One region of the Mesorhizobium sp. M1406 genome, then DNA from elsewhere that is predicted to be linked to it. Evidence: predicted binding sites of a transcription regulator. Region 1 holds the regulator's gene; the other holds the start of a gene.
What was found. Region 1 encodes LexA, which represses DNA repair genes until DNA is damaged. Its sites were predicted from a motif close to TGTTCNNNNTGTGTTCNG; they were not measured.
Positions count from the first base shown of each region.

Region 2: the regulator LexA is predicted to act here: its motif matches at 1,747-1,764, upstream of NKH03_RS29180 (ImuA family protein).

Region 1 covers NZ_JAMYKW010000015.1:41,148-45,021, forward strand. The annotation lists gene kynU (kynureninase) at 1-881, shown strand, start outside; gene lexA (transcriptional repressor LexA) at 1,325-2,077, shown strand; gene NKH03_RS15215 (ComEC/Rec2 family competence protein) at 2,074-3,874, opposite strand, start outside.
Region 2 covers NZ_JAMYKW010000061.1:24,582-28,455, forward strand. The annotation lists gene NKH03_RS29175 (Y-family DNA polymerase) at 1-1,043, opposite strand, end outside; gene NKH03_RS29180 (ImuA family protein) at 958-1,716, opposite strand; partial or broken gene NKH03_RS29185 (beta strand repeat-containing protein) at 2,285-3,874, shown strand, end outside.

The DNA.
Region 1 (3,874 bases):
CCGAGGGTGACAGTTTTCCCACCGACCTGTACATCGCCGAAGGCGTGGCCTCGACCCGGGATGGCGCCTTGCTGCGCCTCGCGGGCGTCGACGCGCCAACCATCGAGGAGCTGATCGACGAAAGCGTCGCGGTGGTGCTGGTCAACCACGTCAATTACAAATCCGGTGAACTGCGCGACATGACGGCGCTGACGCGCAAGGCCCATGCGGCCGGAGCGCTGATCGTCTGGGATCTCTGCCACACCGCGGGCGCTCTGCCGGTCGAGCTCGATCATGCAAATGCTGATTTCGCTGTCGGCTGCACCTACAAATACCTCAACGGCGGTCCGGGCGCGCCAGCCTTCATCTATGCCGCCCAGCGCCACCACGGCGAGATCAGCCAGCCACTCAGCGGCTGGTGGGGGCATGCGAGGCCCTTTGCCTTCGAACGGGGTTATGTTGCCGGCACCGGTATCCGCCGCTTTCTGTGCGGCACGCAGCCGGTCCTGTCGATGCGGGCGCTCAAAGGTGCGCTCGCCATCTGGAACGACGTCGACATGGCGGCATTGCGAAAGAAAAGCGTCGCGCTGACCGAACTGTTCATCCAGCTCGTCGAAGCGAAGTGCGGCGCCTATGGTCTCACGCTGGAGAGCACCCGAGATGCGACCAAGCGCGGCAGCCAGGTGTCGTTCCTTCACGATCAGGGCTATCAAATCATGCGGGCGCTGATCGAGCGCGGCGTGATCGGTGACTTCCGCGCGCCGTCAGCCATCCGTTTCGGATTTACGCCGCTCTATGTCGGCTACAAGGACGTGTGGCTGGCGGTCGAGGTGCTGGAAGACATTCTGCGCACGAGTGCATGGAAGGACCAGCGTTTCGCCGTCAAGGAGGCCGTAACCTGACGCGGCCGTCCCGACGATCTGTCGTCGCGTCTTGCCCCCAGGTCGGATGACGGAGGACGAATTTTTCGGCTCGCGAATGCGTTCGCCGCTGGTAGCCAGCGCAGGCTGCAATAGATTAACCAAGGTTGGCATTTTGGCTTCGTTTCGTTCACGGCAAACGAACGCCCGGAAAGCTGGAAATGCGCCCGTCGCGGATCCATGGGCAGCTCATGCCAGGCTTGAGCCAAGGTGGGCCACAGCCCATTAACCATAACAATTTCAATGCCGGCAAGCGCATTGTGACGGCATACAGTCGTCGACGAGGCCCGCTGGCGAGCGCCAATAATTTCGACCCCCTTAATAAATTCATTAAACTTTAAACAGTTGCGGAACACAACTGGAACAGATAGTGTTTGTTCTGGGTTTGTTTTTCCGATTCTGGTTTCAGGTACCTGGGGGCCGCCATGCTGACGCGCAAGCAACACGAACTGCTGATGTTCATCCATGAACGCCTGAAGGAAAGCGGCATTCCGCCATCCTTCGACGAGATGAAGGAGGCGCTCGACCTTGCCTCCAAATCCGGGATTCATCGTTTGATCACGGCACTGGAAGAGCGCGGCTTCATTCGCCGGCTGCCCAACCGGGCACGCGCGCTGGAAGTGCTGCGGCTGCCGGACTCGATCGCACCCGGCCTCAACGCGGCAAAGAAGTTTTCTCCAAGCGTCATCCAGGGCAGTCTTGGTCAGGCCAGTCTCGGCCAGGGCGGCCTTGGCCGGCAGATCAGGCCAGCGTCTTCGCGGATGTCTTCAGCAGGCAATGACGACGACGTGGTCGCCGCCGTGTCGATCCCCGTGATGGGGCGCATCGCCGCCGGTGTGCCGATCGATGCCATCCAGCACCAGACGCATTCGATCTCGGTGCCGCCAGACATGATCATGGGCGGCGAGCACTATGCGCTGGAGGTCAAGGGCGACTCGATGATCGAGGCCGGCATCTTCGACGGCGACACCGTCATCATCCGCAATGCCGATACGGCGAGCCCTGGCGAGATCATCGTGGCGCTGGTGGATGAAGAGGAAGCGACGCTGAAGCGGTTCCGCCGCAAGGGCGCCTCGATTGCTCTCGAAGCCGCCAATCCGGCCTATGAAACCCGTATTTTCGGGCCAGACAGGGTCAAGGTGCAGGGCAAGCTCGTTGGCCTGATCCGCCGCTACTAAGGCAGCTGCGGTTCAACGACTGGCTTCTCGGGTCTCTTGAAGGGCGGCAGTCCCCTCGCCTCGCGTGAAAACTTGCGTTGCGCGTGCCAGGGCCGATATGGCCTGTCCACGGCGAAGCTGATTGTCGCCGGCGCGGTCGCCGATTGGCGATCGAAGAAGACGGCAGCACTGCCTTTGCGGGCCAGTTGCCGTTTGGTGATAACGAGAACCAGCGGGTTGTGACAGGCGTCATAGGCCGTCGCGTCATTGATGACGATCAGGTCGGCGAAACCACAGGCTTTCCAGGTGTCTTTTCGGTCCTCGACATAGGCAATGAACGCGCCGGACGGATGCCTGGCGACGCAAACGCCTGAAGTGCAATAGAACGGTGCTCCCGGCGGCATTTCAGCCGCATCCGCGACGTCGAATTGACCGTCGCCTTCGTCGAACACCTCCGGCACGATGATGCTTTCGGATGTCAGCGCACGCTTCCAGTTGTCGACGGTGAATTCGTTCGGCCTGGCCCGGCTGACCGCGAGTTCGCCGCCGCCGATCGGCAACGCGACCAGCCTTGCGTCCTCCGAGATCAGCACGTCGGGTGCGCGCGTGTCCGAGACCGTCAGCAGGCCGGCAAGCGCGAAAGGAAGAGCTGCCAGCCGCAGCCATGTCGTCGCCATCGTCGCGATGACAAGGGCAATCGCCACCAGGAGGACAGACTGCCGCGAAATCAAGCCGATTGCGTCGACTGGCGAACGCTCGGAAATCCATCCGGACATTGCGATCATCGCCGTCAGGCCTTTGCCCATTACATAAAGAAAGGGGCCGTCGGCGCCGAATGGCATCGCCAGTGCGCTGAGGACTGCGAAAGGCATGACGACCAGTGATACGATCGGCATGATCGCCAGATTGGCGAACAGGCTGAGCGGCGACACACGCTGAAAATGCCAGATGGCAAACAGCGCCGTGGCGCCGCCGGCGATGATGGAAGTCATGGAAAGGCCGCCTGCCGCCAGCAGGAATTTTCGCGTCAGGAAACCAGGCAGCGACCGCTTTGGCGGCGGTGGTCTCGTCTTTCCCGCACGATGCTCCGACCAGCCGGCATAGGCGCCGACCAGCGCCGCGGTTGCGGCGAAGGACATCTGGAAACTCGGGCCGACCACTTCATGCGGCGACACCACGATGACGGCGATCGCTGAAACTGCTAGATTGCGCATGGTGAGTGCCGCCCGATCGAACAGCACGGCAATCAGCATCACTGCCAGCATTATGAAGCTGCGCTCGGCGGCGACGACGATGCCTGAGATGACGAGATAGGCGGCGATCGAGAACAGTGCCGCGACGGCGGCGTATTTCTTGACCGGACGACGCGCGGAAAAGTCCGGAAACAAGGCGAAGGCGCCGCGCAGCAGCCCCATGATGGTGCCGGCGACGAGCGCCATATGCAGTCCGGAAATGGAGATGATGTGGTAGATGCCGGTACGCCGCATCGCTTCGTTGATGTCATCGGGAATGCCGGCGCGCACGCCGACGATCAGCGCCGCCGCGATCTCGCCCTCGGCGCCACCGACGCTGCCCCTGATGTGGTCGGCAATCGCTTCACGGGCTTTTTCTATCCCCGAGGAAAGGCGGTCCGATAGCGGCATGTCGCCGTCATCGGTGACGACAAGTTTTGGATTGCCGAGAAAGAACCCGCTGCCGCCGATGCCGGCGAAATAGCTGTCGAAGGAGAAGTCGTAGCTGTCCGGCCGCACAGGCCCGGTCGGCGGCAACAGCTTGGCATATCCAGTGATCAGGGAGCCGGCGATCACGTCCGCCGGG
Region 2 (3,874 bases), on a different contig from region 1:
ATCTGTTTGGCCCGCAGCGGCTCGGCAACGGTCGCGGCAAGCCGCATCAGCTCGATGCCGAACCCTGGATCGATCGTTTCTATTTTGTCGGTGAGAAGCCGGGTCAAGCGCTTCGTGTCACGCACCGGCAATGCTGTGCCGACACGGATCGCCTCGATGCGATTGTCGACGCGGAAGAACAGAAGATCGAGCCGGCGTGCGCCAAGTCCTCGCGTCTCGAGTGAGGCGCATAGTTCAGCGACCAGCTTGCCGGTATAGCGCGCGATTGTTTGTGCCGCGCCGATCGGCTCGGCAAAATTGCGGCGCACTTCGACAATTTCCTGCGGCCGGATCGGCTCGATCGGTTCGCTCACGCGTCCGAACGCCTGGTCGAGGCGGCGGCCGGCCTCCGGCCCAAAACGCAAGGCGAGCGCCGCACGCGGGGTGCCGGTGAGATCCGCAATTGTCTCGAAGCCGAGCCGCCTCAGACTATCGATCGTCGCGGCGGGAAAGCGAAGGGCAGCGATCGGCAAAGGCAGGATCGCCTGGGCAATTTCGCCGGACGGTACCACAAGCGTCTGCCGTGTACCGAAGCGGGCCAATGCGTGGGCTGCGCCCCAGCTATCGGCGACCGCGCAGCGCGCGGTAAAGCCGGACGCGGCAAGTCGCTCCACCATATCGGTGAGCATTGCCGCCTCGCCGCCATGCAGATGGTCGGCGCCGGTCGTGTCGATCACAATGCCGTCCGGCGCATCGGCAGCGACGATCGGCGCGTAGCGGCGCAGCGCCCACAGCGCCAATCGCTCGAGCGCCATCTCATCTGCTTCGGGCTCGGCATCATGAACGACAAGACCCGGAACGAGCGCCTGCGCCTTACTCGCCGGCATGCCGATGCGCAGGCCGGCTGCGTGCGCTGCCGCATCAGCGGCAAGTACCACACGGCGACGTCCGTCGCGGCCGATCAAAACGAGCGGCGTCTCAGGCGGAGGCGCGGCGTCGCCCGATTTCCTTCTGAAGCGGTCTGTCGGCCACATCGGAAGGAAGAGCGATACGACCCTTGGCATCGCAAGCCTCCACTGTAAAATCTGCGCTCTCTCCTGCACGGCATCGGATCAGTTCAAGCTGCCAGCGCGCACGCCCGACTCCCTGAACAGGCAGTGGTGTCGACGGCAGGACCGACACCCGCCAGCGGGTTTCGGCGGCTGTCGGCTGGCCAAAATCGGTTGCCTCCGTCTGTCGCCGCCAGCGGCGAATGGCGATGCCGGTGGCGCCGGAGTTTTCGGCGGCAAGCTGAAGCCGCCGTGAGGCCGTCATCGAAAGCCGTGCAATCTCGGCAACGACAGCGCCAAAACCGCCACGAAGACCCTCTTCGAAACAGGCGAGAACGGATTTTTCGTCGCCGGCTTCGACATAGATTACCCGTCCCGGAGGAAGGCCGGCCTGTTCGATCGCAGGCGCGAACAGATCGGGCCGGGTAACGCACCACAGCACCTTGCCTGCCGTGCGGGCGGCAATTCCCGCGGCGAACAGCGCCGCGGCCGCACCGTCGACAGCGCCATTGCCGCCGCCCGCGACCTCGTGCAGACCGCCAAAAGTCAACCCGCCTCCCGGCAGAACCCTGTCGATCGCGGCCACTCCGAACGGCAAAACCATTCGGGCGCGCGCCTTTCCGCCTTCGAGGCGCGCGATGCGTTCTCGAAGGTCGGAAATGGCAGCAGGGGGCGCCGATACACGCATCTGACCCTTGAAACGCGGAAAGCCGTGATATGTTCTACATTTGTTCTCGTCTTGGTTAAGAGTCAACCGGAATGACGTCATGCCCCTGCGGAAGGAGGGCATTCGGATAGTCTAAAGTGCCGGGCCATATCCTTTAATGCGAAAATGCGAGTTCCATGTTTGGTTGGGCGCCACGAGTGGCCGAAACTTGTAACTTATTTCGGACATGCCCATAGTTGAGCCCCATACCGATCTTCGCTCGCGCCTGCTTGCCCGCATCGAGTCCAAACCCGCGAGGTCTGGACCCCCGGCGACTTCGCCGAGCACGGCGCGCGCGCCGCCGTGGAGCCAGCAAGCCCATTTCGCATAGTTCGGTGAGCTTACTCGTTTAAATAAGCAGAAGCTAATACAAGTAAATCCGCTGTGACGTCACCAACACAGACTTGCCTTTCCTTGCTAGGATTAGTTTTTTGGTAGTCGATCCGAATATAAGCCTGTTGCGAGGCCGTACCCTTTCGTGCTGCGTTTACCCGATCGGAATCAGGGTCGACGCTGCGAGGCGCATTTGGCTCTGTTGGGGGAATTTCATATGAGCACGGCTGCCGGCGGCGAAACGATCGATGATCGGGGCGGCACAATGACCAAGCTGTTGGCGGGCGTCGGCCTGACAGCGCTGGCGATCGGCGCTTCACTGACCTCGGCCTCCGCTCAGCAATGGACTGGAACGACGAGCAACAACTGGACGGTGGGCAGCAACTGGTCGGGCGGCGTAGCCCCCTCAGGCGGCTCCGTCGTGATCAACACGACATCGCCTAACCCGACAGTGCTTGGCGTGAGTGGCCCAGCAATTGGTGTGACGAGCTCCCTGTACGTTGGCGATAGCGGGTCGGGCAGTCTGACGATCCAGAACGGCAGCACGCTTACAAGCGCGTCAGCCCCGCGGATCGGAAATCAAGCCAGCGGCACCGGAACCGTCACCGTCACCGGGGCTGGATCGCTATGGACGATAAGCAGCGGGAATTTTGGTGTCGGCTATCAAGGAAACGGTACGCTGAACGTTGTGAATGGAGGCAAAGTCGTCGCCAGCACCACGATCTTAGGCGTGGGTGTCACCTCTTCCGGCACGCTCAACATCAGCGGCGGCATGTTGGACACGGCCGTTCTGCGGAACGGCTTCGGCGCGGCGCAGGCCAATTTTGACAATGGCATTCTCAAGGCAAGAGCGAACAATGCGACCTTCATCAATGGATTCTCGGGCACTGAACTTAGCGTACTGGCTGGCGGGCTGACCGTCGATACCGCCGGCTTCACCGTGGGGACCGACGCTACCTCTGGGTTTACTGGCGCCGGTGGCCTGACCGTAACAGGCGGCGGCATTTTCAACCTTCTAGCCAACAGCCCTTATTCCGGCGAGACCTGGATCCAGGCCGGCAGCACACTCTCGCTTCAGGGAGCCGGCGCCGTTGCCGATTCAAGCCGAGTGCTCGCGGACGGAACGTTCGATATCGCGGCCATTACCCCGACAGGCACCAGCATTCAGAGCCTCGCCGGCAGCGGCGCCGTCACTCTGGGCGCCAAGACGCTTACGATCACCGACACCAACGATAGTTTTTCCGGCATCATCTCCGGCAGCGGTGGACTGGCACTCAACGGCGGCACCATGATCCTGGGCGGCGCCAACACCTATTCCGGCGCAACCACGGTCAGTGGCGGCAAGCTTGTCGTCGAGGGCGCGCTCGGCAACACCCAGACGACCGTCAACAGCGGCGGCACATTGGGCGGCTCCGGCTCGATTGCCGGCGCGGTCATTATCGCCGATGGCGGCGTGCTGGCGCCGGGCTCCAGCCCTGGCACGCTGACGGTGGGATCGCTCAGCCTGAGCTCGGGCTCGACCCTTGACTATGAGCTCGGCCAAGCCGGCATTGTCGGCGGCGGCGTCAACGATCTGATCGTGGTGACCGGCAACCTGACTCTGGACGGCAGCCTCGACATCACCGATGTCGGCGGCTTCGGCCCCGGCGTCTATCGGCTGATCAATTATGGCGGCTCGCTGACCGACAATGGTCTTGAGTTCGGCAATCTGCCGGTCAACGTCACGGCGGCCGACCTGTCGGTGCAGACCTCCGTCGCCAACCAGGTCAATCTTATCAGCAGCGTCGGCAACGACCTGTTGTTCTGG